Regions from separate parts of the Miniimonas sp. S16 genome, predicted to be linked through region 3. Evidence: predicted binding sites of a transcription regulator. Region 3 holds the regulator's gene; each other region holds the start of a gene.
The links. The regulator LexA, encoded in region 3, represses DNA repair genes until DNA is damaged. The targets are predictions, from matches to a motif close to TCGAACANNTGTTCGA.
Positions count from the first base shown of each region.

Region 1: the regulator LexA is predicted to act here: its motif matches at 4,700-4,715, upstream of AC3AQ1_RS12600 (HNH endonuclease signature motif containing protein).
Region 2: the regulator LexA is predicted to act here: its motif matches at 2,470-2,485, upstream of AC3AQ1_RS00935 (HNH endonuclease signature motif containing protein).

Region 1 is NZ_CM173242.1:2,871,240-2,877,918, reverse strand. It holds gene AC3AQ1_RS12620 (ATP-binding protein) at 1-152, opposite strand, end outside; gene AC3AQ1_RS12615 (PspC domain-containing protein) at 345-1,814, shown strand; gene AC3AQ1_RS12610 (hypothetical protein) at 1,811-2,101, shown strand; gene AC3AQ1_RS12605 (DUF6777 domain-containing protein) at 2,223-4,508, shown strand; gene AC3AQ1_RS12600 (HNH endonuclease signature motif containing protein) at 4,748-6,604, shown strand; gene AC3AQ1_RS12595 (hypothetical protein) at 6,667-6,679, opposite strand, start outside.
Region 2 is NZ_CM173242.1:190,333-197,011, reverse strand. It holds gene metK (methionine adenosyltransferase) at 1-694, shown strand, start outside; gene AC3AQ1_RS00945 (hypothetical protein) at 722-1,297, opposite strand; gene AC3AQ1_RS00940 (hypothetical protein) at 1,684-2,040, opposite strand; gene AC3AQ1_RS00935 (HNH endonuclease signature motif containing protein) at 2,753-4,639, shown strand; gene AC3AQ1_RS00930 (primosomal protein N' family DNA-binding protein) at 4,690-6,679, shown strand, end outside.
Region 3 is NZ_CM173242.1:3,433,324-3,440,002, reverse strand. It holds gene serA (phosphoglycerate dehydrogenase) at 1-348, shown strand, start outside; gene AC3AQ1_RS15160 (DUF5302 domain-containing protein) at 508-696, opposite strand; partial or broken gene nrdR (transcriptional regulator NrdR) at 1,121-1,591, opposite strand; gene AC3AQ1_RS15150 (LysM peptidoglycan-binding domain-containing protein) at 1,859-2,251, opposite strand; gene lexA (transcriptional repressor LexA) at 2,488-3,243, shown strand; gene AC3AQ1_RS15140 (L-lactate dehydrogenase) at 3,368-4,405, opposite strand; gene AC3AQ1_RS15135 (ATP-dependent DNA helicase) at 4,415-6,418, opposite strand; gene hflX (GTPase HflX) at 6,575-6,679, opposite strand, start outside.

The DNA of each region.
Region 1 (6,679 bases), 560 kb from region 3:
ACGAACACCGCGCGCACGATCCGCACGTCGGCGCCGAGGTGCTCGGCGACTCCCGCGGCGACGCCGGCGACCCAGCGACCGCGCGCGGGTCGGCGCAGCGGCGGTCGGGTCGACGCCGGCGCCGCGGGGGCAGGCGTCGGGGCGGTGGTCACCCCTGGATCGTGTCATGCCGACCCACCGCGCGCAGGGGCGCGGGCGTGATCTCCGGTGCGATCCCAGGGTCGGCCTCAGGGACCTCCCCCACCCGCCACCGGCAGGGTCGGGTGCTCGCGGTGCCCGGCGGTCGGCCGATTTCCGGGGCATCCCCGATGGTCGGTCCCCGCGCGGCCCGGCAGGGTGGAGCCATGACCTCCACCGGCCCCTCCCCTGACTCGACCGGCACGTCTGGCGCGACCGGCGCGACCGGCGCGACCGGCCGCCCCGCCGTGACCGACGTCCACTCGTTCTTCGCGTGGGTGCGCAGCCTCGGGGTGACGCGAAGCCAGGAGCGCTGGATCGGCGGCGTCGCCGGCGGGCTCGCCGCCCGCTGGAACCTCGACCCGCTCGTGGTCCGCGGCGCGTTCGCCGCCTCGATCCTGCTCGGCGGCATCGGCTTCCTCGTCTACGGCCTGGCGTGGGCGCTGCTGCCCGAGCCCGACGGCCGCATCCACGCCCAGGGCGTCCTGCGCGGGAGCGTCGACCAGGCGGTCTGGGGCATCGCCGCGTTCGTGATCGCGGGCCTCGGCCCCGCGAACTGGTTCGGCCTCGCCGACGGCTGGTTCTGGGGCGTGCTCAAGGGCCTCGGCTGGGCGGCCCTGGCGCTCGGGGTGCTCTGGCTCGTCCAGCAGCACCGCGCCGGGACGCTCGGCACCACCGGCTGCTCGCCTGCCTCCACGCCCACCTCCGCTCCCCCCGCGAGCCCACCGCCCGGCTCGACCACGACCGGGCCGGCGCCGTTCGCGACGGCGAGCTCGCCGTCGGGCACGGTGTCCGACGGCGCACCTGCCGTTGCGACAACGTCGCCGACGTGGGGCTCGCCCGAGCCGCCGGTCGCCCTCGCCGGCGACGTCACGGACGCGCCCGCGCCGGCCTCGGCGCCCGCGCCGGCCTCGGCGCCCGCGCCGGCGTCGGTCCCGACGCCGGCGACGCGTCCGACGGCGCAGGCCCACCCGAAGAAGGCGCGCCCCGGCCCCGGCGGCGTCACCGTGGCCCTCGTGCTCGGCGCGGCGGGCCTCACCGCGGCGGCCCTGCTCATCGCCGACCGCACCGGCGCCCTCGACGTCACGCGCGCCGTCGTCATCGGTGCCGTGCTGGCGGTGCTCGGCCTCGGCATCGTCGTCTCGGGCATCCGCGGCCGCCGCGGAGGTGTGCTCAGCACGCTCGCGATCGTCGGCCTCGTCCTCGCCCCGGCGTCCCTGGCCCAGCAGAACGCACTGGGTGTCGACTGGGACGGCCCCACGTCGTTCTCGTCCACCGAGCTCACACCCACCACCCGCTCCGCGGCCGAGGACGGCGTGCGCGTCGTCGCCGGGAACGCCGTCGTCGACCTCACGCAGGTCCCGCTCACGGACGACCCCGTCGTGGTGCCCATCCGGGTGGGCGCGGGCGAGGCCGTCGTGACGATCCCCGAGGACGCCGCCGTCCGTGCCGACGTGTCCATCGGCGCCGGCGAGGTCGTCTGGGACGTCGAGGGAGCCCCGCGCACCGTCGACGACGACGGCGTGGGCCGCACCCTCACCTACCGCACCACCGCAGCCGGCGACGGCGAGGCCCAGCTGGTCCTCGACGTGCAGGTCGGCGCGGGTACCGTCACGATCCAGGGAGCCTCCTCATGACCTCGCCCCTCGAGCCCGACGCGGGCGCGGCGCCTGCGACCGCACCGACCCCGCCGACGTCTCAGCCGACGACCCCGGCCGTGCGGCCGGAACACCCGGCGCGCTCCGGCCCTCGCACGGGCACCGTCCTGTGGGGCGTGATCGTCCTCGGACTCGGACTCCTCGTGGTCGCGACCGCCGCGGGGTACGCGATCGACCTGCAGCTCGCGGCGATCGTCGGGCTCGTGGTCGCGGGCGTGGCGCTGCTGCTCGCGGCGGTGGTGGGGGCCGCGCGCGGCCGACGGTAGCCGCCCGCGGTCGGCTTCTTGTCGCCCCTTCTCCGCGAGGGACCTCTGCCGCTACGGTCATGGTCACGGCACGTACCGGTCGGGGGGCCCTGAGTCGTGAGCACCGGAAGGCAGCCCCCGCATGTCCGAGCACACCGCTACCCCAGCCACCCGCTCTCGCGCGCGCGCCGCCGTCGTGGTGACCGTGATCGCCGTCGTGATCGCCGGCGGTCTCTGGTTCCGCTCGACGCTGGCCGTGCCGCAGGCGGACGGCGAGGCAGCACCTGGCGTCCTGCGTCTCGATCCGGCGACGTCGGCAGGCGACGACCCGTTCACGGCGTCGGTGGTCAGCCCGGAGCACGACGCCGGGGCGGTGCTCACCGAGGTGATCGTCGCCCGCACCGTGGCGATCACGCAGGACACCGCGACCGACGGCACGACCGGGGCCGCGCAGGTGGCGGCGACGGCGCCCGGTCTGTACGGCGGTTCCGGTCGACTGAGCTCGTGCGAGCCGCAGGCGCTCACGGACTTCCTGGCGGCCGATGCCGCCAAGGCGGCCGCGTGGGCCGGCGTGCTCGGCATCTCGGTCGAGTCGATCCCGGCGTTCGTCGCCGGCCTCACGTCGGTGGTGCTCACGGTGGACACCCTGGTCACCAACCACGGGTTCGCGGCGGGGGTGGCCACGGCTCACCCGTCGCTGCTGCAGGCCGGGACGGCAGTCCTGATCGACGCACGCGGCAACCCCGTGGTGCGGTGCGCCTGCGGCAACCCGCTGCTCCCTTCGCAGCTCAACGCGGACGTGGGCGAGGTCGAGCTCGTCGGGACCGCGTGGGACGGTCTGGACCTGCAGCGCGTGGTCACGGTCGCGGCCGCGGCGAAGGACGTCTCCGTGTTCACGGTCGCCGACCTGTCGACCGGTGAGCTCGTCGATCTCCCGGTCGGCGCCGGTCTCGCCGCGGGGGTCTACGTCGCGACCTCGTCCAACCACGCGCAGGTCGCCTACGAGCCCGAGCCGTACCGCGGGACACTCCAGACGAGCCCCGACGGTGCGACCTGGACCGTCGCCCTGGAGACCACGCCGATGCTCGACGTCGCCACCGGGGGCGGGCTCGCCGTCGCCGTCGGGATGGACGCGCAGTCCGGCGGCGCGATCCACACCTCGACCGACGGCGAGACCTGGACGCCGGCCGTCGGCGTCATCGACCCCCTCACCGCCGTGACGTACGGCGACGGCACCTGGGTCGCGGTCGGGAACCGGTCCTTCACCGAGGAGGGCGGCGAAGGAGACGGCTCCAGCGGGGCGATCTACCGCAGTGACGATGCCGTCACGTGGGAGCGCGTCGCGACCACGGACCCGTACGAGAACAGCGAGCTCGCCGGGTCGGGCGAGATGCTCTACCAGAGCATGACCTCGGTGGCCTACGGGGACGGTCGGTGGATCGCCGGCGCGACCGAGTGTGCGTACCGGACGTGCATGCGGGTGCTGTTCACGAGCAGCGACGCGGTGACGTGGACCCGCACGGCCCTCGACGACCGGATCGTGCTCGTCGACCTCGCGCACGACGGCGAGGAGTGGGCCTTCGTGGGCGGCACACCCAAGCCGAACCCGGCGAACAACGCCGAGATCGACTTCCCGATCGGCGCTGCAGGCACCAGCCCGGACGGCGTCACCTGGGCGGTCGGCGCAACCTCACCGCAGGGCCTGGTGCTCACCGGCCTCAACCCCGGCGACGGGGCGTGGCTCGCCGTCGACGCCTACGTGCCCGCTTCCGCCGACGCGGCCCCGCCCGGGGGCGGCGTCTACCGCAGCACCGACCTCTTTGCCTGGGAGCGGATCGGGGCGGCCGACCCGTGGACGACGAGCGTGGCGCTGCTGGACGCCGGCGGGACGGCGCCGGCGGTCGATCCGGTCGACGACACCGGGGCCGAGAGCGTCCGGATCCGCACGGCCGGGCTCGAGGTCGTCTCCTCCGACGGGACGACCGTGCAGACGCTCCCCTTCCAGGAGTCAGCCGCTGCCGCGATCGAGGCGGTCACCGGCCTGCTCGGTGCCTCCGTCAGCGAGCTCACGCCCGGCGACGGCTACTGCTCGGCGGACCGCACCCGTGTGACGTGGGGCGCCCTGTGGCTCACGCACGAGGGCACCGACGTCGCCGCGAGCGGCTGGTGGGTGGGACTCGACAGCGACGTCGCCGGCGTGACCGGGCCCGACGGCGTCACCGTCGGGCAGAGCGTCGCCGACGTCCGCGCCGCCCACCCGGAGGCCCCGAGCGAGTCGTACGGCTACGAGGGGGTGCAGTACGACCTCGTCTACCTCGACGTGACGAGCACCGACGGCGGTACGGAAGACATGGCCGTCGAGGTGGTCGGCGAGGACGGCGTCGTGGTCGGGCTGCGCGCGCCGGTCTACGTCATGGGCGACTGCTGAGCTCACGCCGGCACCCCTCGGCCCGCGAGCCGGGTGCGGCACGGCGGGCGACACGCCGACGGGCGTTCCCGCGGGAACGCCTCGCGACCCTCGGGTGACGTTCCAGCGGGGGCGTCGTCCGCACGGCGCCGCGCGCGACGCACCGCGACCGGTCGAATCGCGCGGGCGTTGTCGGTGGTGGGGCTTACGGTTCGGACATCTGTTGGAGCAGGTGTCTGGATCGGGCGAAGGGGACCACCATGGCGGCGAGGTTCGGTGCTGTCAGGCGGGCGGACGGGCCTGCCGACGCCGTGGACGCCACGGTGGGTGTGGCGCCGGTGAGGCTGCCGCCCAGCGAGGCCGAGGAACGCGCCCGATGGCAGGAGCAGCAGACCCGCGAGGCCGGCGGCGACCACGCAGGTGAGACGCCGGTGTGGATGCTGCGTCGCGACCTCGGGATGCTCGCCGCGCGCCTGGCCGCGGGAGAGGCCGAGTTCCTCACCCTCCTGGCCGAGCTCGACCACCGAGGCGGGTGGGCCGAAGCCGGGATCGTGTCCTGCGCCCACTGGCTCAGCCTGCACTGCGCCATGACCACCGGCACCGCCCGCGAACACGTCCGCATCGCCCGCGCCCTCACCCAGCTGCCCCAGATCCGCGCCGCGTTCGCCGCCGGACGCCTGTCCTACTCCAAAGTCCGCGCCCTGACCCGCATCGCCACCCCCACCGACGAAGCAGACCTGCTCGGCGTAGCCCTATGCGCGACCGCGAACCAGCTCGACCGGTTCGTCGCCGGCGTCCGCACCGCCGAAACCCTCACCGACATCAACCTGCGCCACCAGCGCAGGTCGTTGACCTGGCGCACCGACACCGACGGATCCATCCTCATCAGCCTGCGCTGCAGCCCCGAAGACGGCGCCACCATCCTCGAAGCCATCCACCACACCCACGACCACCTCACCACCACCAGCGGCGGCACCGGCGCGAGCGGCACCGCGGCCGAGACCGACGCCGAGCCCACCGGCAAGTCAGCCGGCCCGGACGACTCCGGGGGCGAGGCCGGACGGCTGGCCGCCTCCCGGCTCGATGCCCTCGTGCTGCTGTGCGCCGAGGCGACCCTGCCCGGTGAGGAACCCGGCACCTGGAAACAAGCCCTCGGATCCCGCCGCAGCGAGACCATCCTGCACGTCACCCTCGACGACCTCGCCACCGCCGTACAACCCCGCACGCGCACACCGAACGCCCAGGCGCGCGACACGCCGGGCGACGTTCCCGCGGGAACGCCCAATACTCCCGCGGGGCTCGGAAGCGACGGGGCTGACGCGGCGGGCGACACGCCGAACAGCGTTCCCGCGGGAACGTCGAGCGCATCACGAGCGGGCGGCGCGAGCCGGCTGATCGGGCCAAGGCTCGAGCTGGGACCCGCACTCCACCCCGAGACCGCCCGACGCCTGACCTGCGGCACCGGCATCACCCTCATGCTCCACCAACCCGGACCCGACACCAGCGCCGGCGTCGGGTCCGGCGCCGCGGCAGCAGGCACTACAGGTGGTGCGGCGTTCACCGTCATGCCCGCCGCGAGGCCGGGCGCCACCATCGACGTCGGACGACGCCGCCGCCTGGCCACCCCCGCCCAGCTCAAAGCCCTCTGGGAACGAGACCACGGCTGCCGCGTCCCCGGCTGCGAACGCCGCCGCTACCTGCACGCCCACCACCTCATCCACTGGGCCGACGGCGGACCCACCACCCTGACCAACCTCGTCCTCGTCTGCAGCCAGCACCACCGCCTCCTCCACGAAGACACCTACGCCCTGCACCTGCACCACCAAGGCCGCGGCGTGACCCTCACCGACCCCAACGGCCGCGTCGTCGCCACCAGCGGACCCACCACCGCGACCGGCTGGGCCGGCGCCATGAGCGCAGCCGCCGCACGAGCCGAGCAGAACCAGGACGGCGAGCAGGGCCACCTCGCAGCGGCCCTGCCACCCGTCCCCCTGCCCACCCGACCCGGCGACCTGCCCCTCGACCCCGTCAACGGCGGGCCCCTCAACCTCGCCTGGGCCACCACCATCACAGCCACCAACCGCGACGTGACCCGAGCCACCCCCGGCGCCGCCTGAGGCCGCCCACCGCACGGGACCGGCACGGCAGCGCACTCACCGTCCCGCGCCGGAGGAGACCTTCAGCTCCGGCAC
Region 2 (6,679 bases), 460 kb from region 3:
GCTGCGGCCCGACGGCAAGACGCAGGTCACGATCGGCTACGACGGCGACCGGCCGGCCCGGCTCGAGACGGTCGTCATCTCGGCGCAGCACGACCCCCGGCTGAGCGAGTTCGACCTGCGGGAGCTGCTCGAGGAGCACGTGCTCGCGCCCGTGCTCGCCGAGCACACGCCCGACGGCCTGGACCGCGACGGCGTGGACCTGCTCGTGAACCCCACGGGCGCGTTCACGCTCGGTGGACCGATGGGGGACGCCGGCCTCACGGGTCGCAAGATCATCGTCGACACCTACGGCGGGATGGCGCGGCACGGCGGGGGAGCGTTCTCCGGTAAGGACCCCTCGAAGGTGGACCGCTCGGCGGCGTACGCGATGCGGTGGGTGGCGAAGAACGTGGTGGCCGCCGGCCTTGCCGGCCGGTGCGAGGTGCAGGTCGCCTACGCGATCGGGCGCGCGCGCCCCGTGGGCGTGTACGTCGAGACGTTCGGGACCGAGGCCGACGGCGTGTCCCCGGACGCGATCGCCGTCGCCATCGACGAGGTCTTCGACCTGCGGCCGGCGGCGATCATCCACGACCTCGACCTGCTGCGGCCGATCTACGCGCGGACGTCCAACTACGGGCACTTCGGGCGCGAGCTGCCGGAGTTCACGTGGGAGCGGACGGATCGGGCCGAGGCGCTGCGGGAGGCTGTGCGCTGAGGGGGCTGTGCGCTCACGGCCATCCGCTCAGCCGCGTCCCGTGACGAGGTGGACGGGCAGGTCGGTGACGGCGACGTCGAGTGAGGCGTCGGTGTCCATGTCGAGCGTTCCGGTCTGACCGCCGCCGGTCCACGTGATGGCCCAGTGCGACGTGGCGGTGACGGTGTAGACGCCTCCGGGCTCGTCGTCGCTGGGGTGTTCCCAGGTGTGGCCGCACACGGGTGGCGCGGTCGGGTCGGCGGGCGCTGCGGCGATCTCGGCGCGGGTGCACGTGAACTCGCTGCCGTCGCCGGTGTCGAAGGTGACGCCGGTGAGGGTGGCCGTGACCGTGACCGTGAGGCCGGCATCGGACGCGCTCACCGTCGCTGGGCCGAGCTCGTTTGGGGCGTCGCCGTCCAACCAGAAGTGCGCGGGCATCGTGATGAGGACGTTCGGGTCGTCAAGGTCGGGCGCAGGCGCCATCCCGATCGGCGGAGTGGTTAGTTCCATCTCGGCGACAGCGCGACGTGCGAGGGCGACGGGGTCGAAGGTGACCCCGGGTGGAGCGGGGGCCCAGTAGTTCGCGTACGCAGTGGCCGGCGTAATTCCCAGGTTGTTCCCCACGGGTATCGATGTGCATCGAAGAATCACCCCGTAGTTGCGCCCCATCCAGATGGGGTCGGAGTACGGCGGCTGCGGGTTGATTGGTCCGAGGTAGCAGTCTCCGGTCCAGATGCCGGCGTCTGTCGTGCAAGGCACCACAGCGCCTCGATTCAGACAGATGGGAGCTGGACCACCCGATGTGTCTGAGTTCGATGCCTCTTGGACGCCAGAGTGACTACTCTTCGGCGGCGTGTTCCCGTTGCTGCAGGTCTTTCGGACTTTCGAACCGTGGATCTCTTCCCCCTTCGGGCAATCGATGCTCGTGTCCGCGGCAGCGGGAAGCGCGATAGCGACGAAGGGGACAACGACTATCGAGGCGAACAGCAGCGACGATAGCGCTCTGACCTTCAGCATGGTCGGTCAATGTGGGCGGCGAAATCGACGATCTTCCAGATACCTTCCCCTGAATTCTGGAGTAGATACTCGTCGATGTAGCGTGTTGGACCGACCTTCGGGATCGCCGATCCATCGACCGCGAAGTAGGCAATCCCAGAGTTGTCCGTACAAGCTTCCAAGCGGACCTGCTCTCTGCCTTCGGGCTCTGCGACGTACTCGACGACGGTGAGGCCGTCTATGATGAGTGTGCCCTCGACCGTCTCCCCATCCTCGAATGAACCGCGGTAGTACGAGGTCTCAGCTCCGGTGAGCTCGGGCGTACCCCAGTACTGCGGCAGTTCTGCAGACCACGTCGCGTAGTCGCTCATGAAAACCCGATTCAGCGCATCGTTGTAGTCGAGCAGCGTCTGTTTCGCCTCCGCGATGTGCGTCTCCTCGGCCGAGGGTGTCGGGCTCGCCGTCGCGGTCGTGGACTCGCTCGTCGCGCTCGAGGCGGACGACGCCGTCGTAGGTTCTGGTGTCGGCGAGTCGGCAGGGTCGCAGGCTGCGACCAGGCAACCCAGCAGCAGGACAACCCCGGCTACAGCGCCAGTGCGCGTGGCGGATCGGGAGGGCCCCATTACGGGTGTCCTCGTGCGTCGCATCCGCATGTCCTCTCGGTGGCTCGTCACGGCACCTTAGAAGTCCACGTCGGCGCTGCGGAAGAGTAACCCGCCATCTGTGGATACAGGGCGGGGCACACCAGGCAGGACGCATCGTCTCGCCACCGGCGATGATGGACCTCGGCGAGCCCCGGGCCGAACGCACGCTCGGAACCGGGGTGACATACATCCAGCGCCCCACGCTGTTGTTCCGTCGGTTGTCCCCAGGAGTCCCTGGCGTCACCTTTGGGCCAGTTGTCCACAAATGTTGTCTCGTCACGTATAACCGCGCTTCGATGTCGGCGGTCCGACTTACGATGTACGCATGTTCGAGGACACGTGGACCGAAGGCTGGGATGAGCGCGTGGTTGTGGCCACTGCGTCGTCGCGGCGCGGGCCTGACGGGGCGGAGGCACCCACGCCGTCTTCCCTCGCCGCCTTGGGCGAGCTGGCTCAGTCCGAGGTGCTCGACGCCATCGGACGCGGCCAGCTGTCGAGTATCGAGATCCTCGAGCTCGCCGCTGCGTTCGCGCACGTCCAAGCGTGGGCGGCGGCAGGCCTGCGTGTAGCGGCCGCAGCCCTCGAACGCCGCAGCCGCGATGCCGAGACCCGATGGCTGCCGGAGCGAGTCCTGGTGCGCGGCGCCGCCGCGGAGGAGCTGAGCGTCAGGCTCGGTGTCTCTGGGCAACAGGCTCAACGGCTTGTGGGGGAGGGTGTGGCACTCACGGGCTCGTTGTTCCCCGTGCGCGAGGCGCTCGAGACCGGAGCGATCGACTCGGGCAAGGCTCGGGTCCTCATCGACGCACTGGCCGACCAGGAGGACGCCGTTCGTCTCGCGGTGTGCGACGAGGTCCTGCCCGATGCCCCGCTCCAGTCGCAGCACACCCTGGCGCGTCGGGTGCAGCGGGCCGTGGTGGCGGCCGACTCCCGAACCGCGGCGGAACGGCACTGCGGCGCGAGAGCCGCCCGCCACTTGTCGCGGGTGCGGACACGTCCGGACGGGATGGCATCGGTGACTCTCGTCGCGCCTCTCGTGGACGTGACCAGCGTCGAGCACGCGTGCGAGCTCGCTGCGCGCGCGGCGCGGGCGAGCGGAGACGGACGCACCCTGGAGCAGCTGCGCGCGGACGCACTGACGACCCTCGCCGCAGGGGCCCTCGAGCGCGGTCGACTCGTCTGGCACTCGTCGAGCGAGGTGCCCGTTCCCCGCGTGGGTGCGGACCTCGAGCCGCTGCCGCTGCCGATCGCGGCGCCCTCGACCGCAGCCTCGTCCGTACCGGTGTCCGCACCCCCGTCCGTGCCGGTGTCCGAGCGCGAGCCCTCGTCCGGCAAACCTGCTCTGGAACGACCCACCGACGGCGCGGACGGGCGGGGCGCCGCCTTCGGCGTGGTCCCGATGGGCCGTATCGCGGTGTCTCCGACTCCGTCGCGTCCCGACGGGTCGCCGTCGCCGGCCAGTGAGGTGTTGCCGCCGACCGGACGGTCGCTGCCTCCCACCGGCGGCTCGATCCCGACCCCCGGGTCGGCATCTCGGCGCCCCGGCCCGGCTTCTGCGCCCGCTGACACACTGCCGAGCGGCCTCGCGGTCGTCGGGAAGGCCTTCGACACGCACGGGCACCGGGTCCCGCTCGTCATCCCACGAGCGGCGCTCGATCCGGCTCACGACGGCGAGCCGAGCCCCGCGGACGAGTATCGCGAGGCGATGCTCGGCTCCCCGAGCAGCCCGGACCATCCGCACGCGTGCGGCCCACCTACGGCTGTTCCGTTCGAGGCGCCGCCGTGCCGAGGCACTCCTGCCGAGCTGCTCGGCTTCGGACCGCTCGCGCCGGCGGTTGCGCGGGAGCTCGCAGCCGCGCCGCCGCCCTGGGTGCGCGTGCTGGTCTCGGAAGGAGTCGCGGCGGACGAATGCGCCCTCGACGGACCATCGTCGAGACCACGTCAGCCTGGCACCACGGGGGCAACCGCTGAAGCCAGAGACGTCAATGCCGTCGTGCCCGGTTACGACATCCCGGACTGGCTGCGCTGCGTGGTCCAGGTCGATCACCCGACGTGCGTCGTCGGCATCTGCGGCGTTCCGTCGACGCGGACGGACTGCGACCACGTCGTTCCCCACCCGCTCGGACCCACCTGCCGAGCGAACCTCCGCCCCGGCTGCCGCCGCCACCACGTGCTCAAGACGCATGCGGGGTTCCACCTCGCGCTCGATGAGTCGGGGGCGAGCGTCTGGACCACACCGCTCGGCCAGCGTCTGCGCCGCGATCTCGCCGGGCGCGTGACCCGCCTCGCACCGGTCCCGCCCGCCCGCGCGGAACGGGGTGTGATCTGATGAGCGACGTGGGAGGGCCGACCGAGAGAATCGCCGAGGTTTCGGTGGACGTGCCCCTCCCGCACCTCGACCGCCCCTTCGACTACCTGATCCCGCCGACGCTCCCCGGCGCCGAGTCGCCCGACGTCGTCGCGCCCGGCATGCGCGTCAAGGTGCCCTTCGCGGGACGCGACCGCGACGGCTGGGTGCTCCGCGTCCGCGACGCCACGGACGACGACGCGGCACGCAGGCTCGCGCCCCTGCGCCGGCTGGTCTCGCCGGTCGCCACCCTGACGCCGGCCGTGCTCGCGCTCGCCCGCACCGTCGCGGACCGCTACGCCGGCTCGCTGCCCGACGTCCTGCGCTTCGCCGTCCCGCCGCGGCACGCGCGCGCGGAGGCGGGGGTGCTGGCAGCGCTCGAGAAGCGTCGCGCGAACGAAGCGGGGACTGCCGAGGGCGAGTCCTCGCCGTCGGACATCGCCACGACGCCCCGCGACGGCGAGGTAACCGCTGTCGGCGCCACGAACACCGCCCCGGGGGCGACGTCAGCGTCGTCAGCAGTACCGCCGGCGCCGGAAGCACCCGCCCCCGACGGCGAGGCCCCGGTCCCCGAGGACGCGTCACCAGAGCTCAACCCCGCAGGTTGGCGGGACATCACCGGTGGCGAAGCCCTGCTCCGACGCCTCGCGGACGGCGAGGCGCCGCGCGCGGTGTGGACCCACACCGGCACGCCCGCCGCGGCCCGCGACATGCTCGTCGCCGCCGCGAGCGCCACGCGTGCCGCGGGCCGGAGCGTGCTGATCGTCGTCCCCGACGTCCGCGACGTCGACCGCGTCGTCCCCGCTCTCGCGGAGGCCCTGACGGAGGAGGTCGTACGCCTCGTCGCCTCGGACGGTCCCTCGGTGCGTGCCCGCGCGCACCTGCGGGCGCTGACCGGGCTGGCGAGGATCGTCGTCGGGACCCGCTCCGCCGCCTGGGCGCCGCTGCCGGACCTCGGCCTCCTCGTGTGCTGGGACGACGGCGACGACTCGCTCGCGGAGCAGCGCGCGCCCTACCCGCACGCCGCCCAGGTCCTCGCCCTGCGCGCCGAGCCCGAGCGTGCCGCGCTCCTGCTCGGCTCGGTGAGTCGCTCGACGTGGGCGCAGCACCTCGTCGCGACCGGGTGGGCCGTCTCGCTGCGGGGGGACCGCGCCGTCGTGCGCCGCACCGCACCCCGCGTGACCGCACCCGACGCCGAGGACCTCGAGCGGGCCGGCCCCGGGGGCGCCGCCCGCATCCCGACCCCCGCCTGGCGGGCCGTCAAGGACGCGCTCGAGCGCGGGCCGGTCCTCGTCCAGGCGCCGCGCGCCGGCTACGTGCCTCACCTCGTGTGCGCGCGGTGCCGCGAGATCGCGCGCTGCCCGGCCTGCGGCGGCTCGCTCGCCGCGACCGACGCCGCACCCGCGCCCGTCTGCGGCACGTGCGGCACGGTCGCCGAGGGCTGGACCTGCCCCGAGTGCCACGGCCACCGGCTGCGCGCGATGCGCGTCGGAGCCCAGCGCACCGCCGAGGAGCTCGGGCGGGCGTTCCCGCAGACGCCCGTCGTCGTGAGCGAGGCCGCGCGCGGGGTGGTGGCCGACGTCGACGAGCGGCCGCGGATCGTCGTCGCAACCCCGGGGTCGGAGCCGGAAGCTGCCAGCGGGTACGCGGCCGCCGTCCTCCTGGACGGCGCCCTCGCCACCTCGCTGCCCGGCCTCTCGGGCGGGGAGGAGGCGGTGCGCCGCTGGCTGCACGCCGCGTCGCTGGTCCGCTCGGCGCACGACGGCGGGCGCGTGGTGCTGACCGGCGGCGGAGACGCCCGCGTGCTCCAGACCCTCGTGCGCTGGGACCCGGTCACGTTCGCCGAGCGCGACCTCGCCGAGCGGCGGGAGCTGCGCTTCCCGCCCACCGTGCGGGCCGTCGCCCTCACCGGCGAGCTCGGGGCAGTGACCGACCTCCTCATGGAGATCGAGCTGCCCGACGGCGCCGAGCTCCTCGGCCCGTTCCCCGCGCCCGTCGCGGGCGAGGACGAGGGCGTCGACA
Region 3 (6,679 bases):
ACCGAGGAGGCCCAGCACGACATCGGCCAGTTCGTGGCCGGCAAGCTGCGCGACTACCAGGAGCTGGGCGCCACGTACCTCTCGGTGAACGTGCCGGGTCTGGTGCTCGACCGCCCGCGGGAGGGGTCGCAGCGCGTGACGCTGCTGCACCAGAACGTGCCGGGCGTGATGGCCCAGCTCAACGAGGTCCTCTCCCAGCACGGTGCGAACGTGGAGTACCAGGTGCTCGGCACCTGGGGGCAGTTCGGCTACGCCGTCACCGATGTCTTCGGCACGCTCCCCGAGGGCGTCGTCGAGACGATCTCGAAGGAGTCGACGACGATCCGGGCGCGCGTCCTCGACGCCTGATCCGAGATCCGTCTCGGCGGGCTGCGCACGAGCAGGCGCTCCGGTCCTCCGGCACGCCCGCCGCGCTCCCACCCGCCTGCTCGCGGCGAGGGAGCGCGTGAGAACGAGAACGGGGACGGGCGGCTCGGAGCCGCCCGTCCCCGTTCTCACGTCGACCGCTCAGCCGGACTTGCGGCGGAAGACCTTGTGGCCGTGCCCGCCGTCGTTCGCGTGCCCCTCGAGCGCGTCGTGGCCGTGGCCCTTGGCGCCGGCGGCGTGCTGCCCGGCCTTCTTGGCCTCGAGCGCCTCGCGGAACTTGGCCTTCACGTCCTCCGGCACGGCGGCGGCCTCCTTGTCGGGGGTGGTCATCGACGACTCCTCTCCGCGCCGGTGGCGCCATTCGGTGCAGCGCACGGTGCGCTGACGTCCAGCATTCCCGACAACGCGCCCGTGGGCCAGGCCATTGCCGGGCGCGCCCGGCACGGCCGGGGCGGCGGGGCGGCGTCCTGGTGTGCGGGAACGCCGTGGGTGGCCGCGCGCCCAGGGCACTCACGGGGCGACCGTCCGCTTCGCCGACCGACCGGCCACCGTTCGCCGACCGACCATGCGCCGTCCGCCGACCGACCGGCCACCGTTCGCCGACCGACCGTCAGCCCCGAGAGGTGACGGTCTCGCCGATGGCCGGCTCGGCGCCGTCGACCGCGTCGCCGTCGACCGCGCGTTCGCCGTCGCGCTCCCGCCGGCTGTCCGCACCGAGGTCACCGAGCGCTGCAGAGGCACCCGCCTGCACGAGCTCCTCGGCCGTACCGGGGCGGCCCGCGCGCTCGGCGCGCAACGCGGCGATGGCGCTCTCGAAGTCGGCGAGCGAGCTGAAGTCCTGGTAGACGGAGGCGAACCGGAGGTACGCGACCTCGTCGAGCTCGCGGAGCGGTCCGAGGATCGCGAGGCCCACGTCGTGAGCATCGACCTCGGCCGTGCCGGTCGCACGCACCGCCTCCTCGACGCGCTGCGCGAGGACCGCCAGGCTGTCGTCGCTGACGGGCCGGCCCTGGCACGCCTTGCGCACCCCCGAGACGACCTTGTCGCGACTGAACGGCTCGACGACGCCGGACCGCTTCACGACCGAGAGGCTCGTGGTCTCCACCGTGGAGAACCGGCGACCGCACTGGGGGCACTGGCGGCGTCTGCGGATCGATGAACCGTCGTCACTCGTGCGCGAGTCGATGACGCGGGAGTCGGTGTGGCGGCAGTACGGGCAGTGCACGACGTCTCCGTCTGGTCGGCAGACCCCTCGGCGGGGCACGGGCCCCCATCCTCGCACGCAGACCCGGGCCGACCTCGAAGCGCCCGCCGGACCATGCTCAGCCCGAGGCGAGTCGCTCCAGGCCATGGCAGCCGCCCGTCCACGCCGCCGCCGGTGCGTCCCTGCCGCCGGTGCGTCCCTGCCGCCGGTGCACACCCGGCGACGACCCCGGCGCCGACGCCTCGGGCACCGCCGGCCGGCGCGCGACCTCGGCAGGCGTCAGCCGCGTCAGCTGCCGGAGGGCAGCCGGAGCTCCTGACCCGCGACCAGGTCGCTGCTCGCCATGCCGTTGAGGTTCTGGATGTCGGCGACGACCTCCCGCACGTCGCGGTCCCCCGCGATGCCGGTGGCGATGCTCCACAGCGTCTCGCCGGGGGCCACCACGACGACCACGGAGGGGTCGGGCTGCCAGGGCTGGTCGGCCACGGCCTGCACCGCGAACGACGCGGTGCCGAGCGTGAGCAGCGTCGCCAGGACCGTCAGGACGAGGCGCCCGCGTCGCGTGAGCCTCATCCGGTGGCTCCCCGCGGTGCTCCCGTCCGCTGCGCGGACGGTGCTCGACGCATGCCGAGCCGTCACGGAGCGGGTCTGCTGCGCTGCCGGGTACACGATCGTGCTCATCGGTTTCTCCCCTCGAACGCCTGTGCGGCGAACGTCTGTTCGAGAGCGTACGGCACGACCTCGGAGATGTCGACACACCGGTTCGAACAGATGTCGGACATTTCGTGCGGTCTCGTCGTACGCTTGTTCCACGCAGAGCACATCACCGACCACTGACATCCCCCCGGGCACCGCTGCCGGAGCCGTCAGGGGATCGGCCGGGACGCACCCCCAGGGGGCGTGGAGGGAGAGAACCGATGACCGTGAGGGACCCCCGCGTGCTCACCGTGCGTCAGCGCGCGGTGCTCGAGGTGATCCGACGCAGCGTGCAGGAGCGGGGCTACCCGCCGAGCATGCGAGAGATCGGGCTGGAGGTCGGGCTCACGTCACCCTCCAGCGTGAAGCACCAGCTCCAGCAGCTGGAGGAGAAGGGCTACCTGCGGCGCGACCCGCACCGCCCCCGTGCTATCGAGGTGGTCGCCGAGGCTCCGGTGATCTCCGCGGTGCCGGGGCGCACGCCTCGGGCCGACGCCGAGGCGGCCGCGTACGAGGACCGGCGTCAGACGTCCGGTCCGCTGCGTCCGCCGGCGCCCGGCGCGCTTCCGGCACAGGTCGTCCTGCCCGAGCCCACCGACGCACAGACGTCGTACGTCCCGGTGGTGGGCCGGATCGCGGCGGGTGGGCCGATCCTCGCCGAGCAGACCGTCGAGGACGTGTTCGCCCTGCCGCGCCGGATCGTCGGCGACGGTGAGCTGTTCCTGCTCCAGGTCGTCGGGGAGTCGATGATCGAAGCCGCGATCTGCGACGGCGACTGGGTCGTCGTCCGTCGTCAGAACGTCGCCGAGAACGGCGAGATCGTTGCCGCGATGATCGACGGCGAGGCCACCGTGAAGACGCTGCGACGCACCCCGGACGCCCTCTGGCTCCTGCCCGCGAACCCGCTCTACTCCCCCATCGACGGACGCGACGCGGAGATCCTCGGCCGCGTCGTCGCGGTGCTTCGTCGGCTCTGAGGCGCCGCGCGAGCCTCGGGGGTCGGGCCCGAACGGACCCGGCCCGACGTGCCCGCCCGGACGGCACCCGCACCGACGGCTCGGCGCCCGACCGGACTCCGGTCGAGCGCCGAGCCGATCGCGGTCAGAACCCGAGCTGGCGTGCCGCCTGGCGGATGTGCTCCGCGCTGCTGCGCAGCAGGTTGAGCTCCTGGGCGCTCATGGGGATCGCGAGCCGCGCGCCGGCGCCCGCGCGATCGACCACGGTCGGCATCGAGAGGCACACGTCCCCGACACCCGCCAGCTCGCCTGCGACCTGGGTGGAGATGGGCAGCACGCGGTGCTCGTTGCGCAGCACCGCCTCGATGATCCGGGTCACGGAGAGGCCGACCGCGTAGTTCGTCGCCCCCTTGCCCTCGATGATCGAGTACGCGGCGTGCACCACGTCGTGCCCGATGCGGCGCCGCAGCTCGTCGGTGAACACCGGCTCGCCGTCGGCCCCGAGCCACTCCAGGAGCGGGACGCCGGCGATCGAGGCCGAGCTCCACATCGGCACCTCGGAGTCGCCGTGCTCGCCGAGGATGTAGGCGTGCACGTTCTGCACGGCCACGCCGCACTCTCGGGAGATCTGGAACCGCAGGCGCGAGGAGTCCAGCACCGTGCCGGACCCGAACACCTGCGACGGCGGAAGGCCGGTGAGCTTCTGCGCGGCGTACGTCACGACGTCGACGGGGTTCGTCACCATGATCTGGATGGCGTGCGGCGCGATCTCGACGAGCGTCGGCAGCACCTTCTTCACGAGGCCGACGGTCTTGGACGCCAGCTCCATGCGGCTCTGGCCCGGGTCCTGCTTCGCCCCCGCCGTGAAGACCACGATGTCGGCGTCGCGGCAGATCTCGATGTCGTCGCTGCCCTCGATCGTGGCCTGCGGGATGAACTCGATCCCGTGGCCGATGTCGGCCGCCTCCGCCTTCACCTTGGGGGCGTTGACGTCGTAGAGCACCACCCGGCGGGCGGCCCCGCGGACGAGTGCGGTGTAGGCGAGGGTGGAGCCCACCGACCCTGCGCCCACGATCGCGACGGTGGAGTAACGACGGGACGGGTTCTCCAGACCGTCGTCGCCGAGGAAGGACACCGACGGGCTGGCCGGCGCTGACGTGGGGTCGTGCGGCTGGTCGCTCATGGGTTGATGCTAGTGAGACTCGGCGGCAAGTCGACGCAGCGCTCCGCGAGCGATCTCGCCGTCCCGGGTCGGCCACATCGGCGGCAGGGACCGCTCGAGGAACCCGCCGTAGCGCGCGCGGACGAGCCGGGAGTCCAGGATCGCGACGACGCCGCGGTCCTGTGTCGACCGGACCAGGCGTCCCACGCCCTGCGCGAGCAGCAGGGCGGCGTGCGCCGCCGAGACGGTGAGGAACTCGTTCTTCCCGCGCCGCGCCGCCACCTCCGAGCGTGCCTGCACGACGGGGTCGTCCGGTCTCGGGAACGGGATGCGGTCGATGACCACGAGGCGGTTCGTGCGGCCGGGGACGTCCACGCCCTGCCACAGCGACAGGGTGCCGAAGAGGCTCGTGGCGTCGTTCTCGCGGAACCGGGCCACCAGGGTCGCGAGCACGTCGTCGCCCTGGCAGAGCACCTCCAGCCCGGTCGCCGCCCGCACGTGCGCGGCCGCGAGCTCGGCCGCGCGCCGCGAGGAGAACAGGCCGAGCGCACCTCCGCCCGAGGCCGTGACGAGCGAGACCAGCTCCTCGAGCATCGCGTCGCTCGGCGTCGGACCCGGCGCCGGCAGGTGCGCCGCCACGTAGCGGATCGCCTGGCGCCGGTAGTCGAACGGGCCCGGCACGGTGAGCTCGCGGTAGGTGTCGGCCCCGTGCAGCCCGACGTCGTGCGCCGCCCCCTCGAACGTCCCGCCGATCCGCAGGGTCGCCGAGGTCAGGACCGCGCCGCGGTCGGTGAGCAGGTGCTCGGCGACGAGGCCGGCGACCTCGAGCGGCGCGACCCGCAGCCGCCGGGAGCCGTCGGTGAGCTCCTCGCACCACAGGACGTCGCGGCGCTGGGCGACGGCGTCGGACAGCAGGCGGTCCACGATCTCCACGCCCACCGTGAGCGCCGAGCGCGCCATCTGCAGAGCGCCGTCGGGCGCGGCCCCCGAGGCCGGCTTCGTGGCCGTCAGCGCCTCCCGGAGCGCGGCGCCCAGCAGCGTGACGATCCCCTCGAGCTCGACGCTCAGGCCCGACGGGAGCCGGCCGGGCGGTACCTCCGCGAGCGCCGCGGACAGCGCGTCCGCCGCGTCGTCGAGGCTCGCGACGACGGCGCCCGCGTGCCGGCGCACCATGCGCGCGGTGCGCCCCACGCTCGCGGCGGAGAGCTCGGCAGTCGCCGCCGCGCGGGCGCGCGCCGCCAGCTCGTGCGCCTCGTCGACCACGACGGCCTGGTGCTCGGGCAGCACCCCCGGCGAGCCAGAGGCCGCGATCCCCAGGATCGCGTGGTTGGTCACCACGACGTCGGCCGCGTGGGCGGCGACCTTGGCGCGCTCGGGGAAGCACTCGGCCAGCAGCGGGCAGCGTGGGCCGAGGCAGTCCATGGCAGGGACGGACACCTGCCGCCAAGCGCGGTCGCTCACGCCGGGCACCAGGTCGTCGCGGTCGCCGGTCTCGGTCTCCTCGGCCCACGTGCGCAGCCGGACGACCTGCTCCCCCAGCGACTCCTCCTCGGCGCCCGCGGGGTGCTCGGTCGCGAGATCGAGCGCGAAGAGGCCAGGCGCCTCGTCCGGGTACCCGCCGTCGAGCCGGTGCCGGCACAGGTAGTTGTGCCAGCCCTTGAGCAGGGCGACCTGCGGCGCCCGCGGCAGCAGCGGCTCGAGCGCACCGGACACGAGCGGGAGGTCCTTGATCAGCACCTGACGCTGGAGCGCGAGCGTCGCGGTCGAGACCACGACGCGCTCGTTGCGCGTCACCGCGTGCACGACGGCGGGCACGAGGTACGCGAGCGACTTGCCGGTCCCGGTCCCGGCCTCCACGAGCAGCGGCACGCGATCCTCGAGCGCGTCCCAGACCCCGTGCGCCATCGCGTGCTGACCCTCACGACGCTCACCGCCGAGCGCGGTCACGACGGCGTCGAGCGCCTCGTCGAGGTCGACGTCCGAGCCGGAGCCGCTCGCCGACCCGCTCGCCGACGAGGCCGCGGACGCGGCCACACCGCCCTCTGCCGTCTGGACGGCGGCGGCCTCGACGTCGGCCTCCGCGCCGGCAGCGGCAGCGCCAAGGCTCGAGCGCGTTCCGCTCACGCGCGTCTCACCCACGCGCCCTCACCGACCGTCCCTCGGCCACGTGCGCGGGCAGGACCCGCGCGGTCATCCGACGGCGGCGCGCAGCTGGGCGGCGAGCGCCTCGTCGACGCGCGCGCGCAGGCGGGTGCCGTCGGCGCCGTGCTCCTCGGTCAGCACCTCACCCGTGGT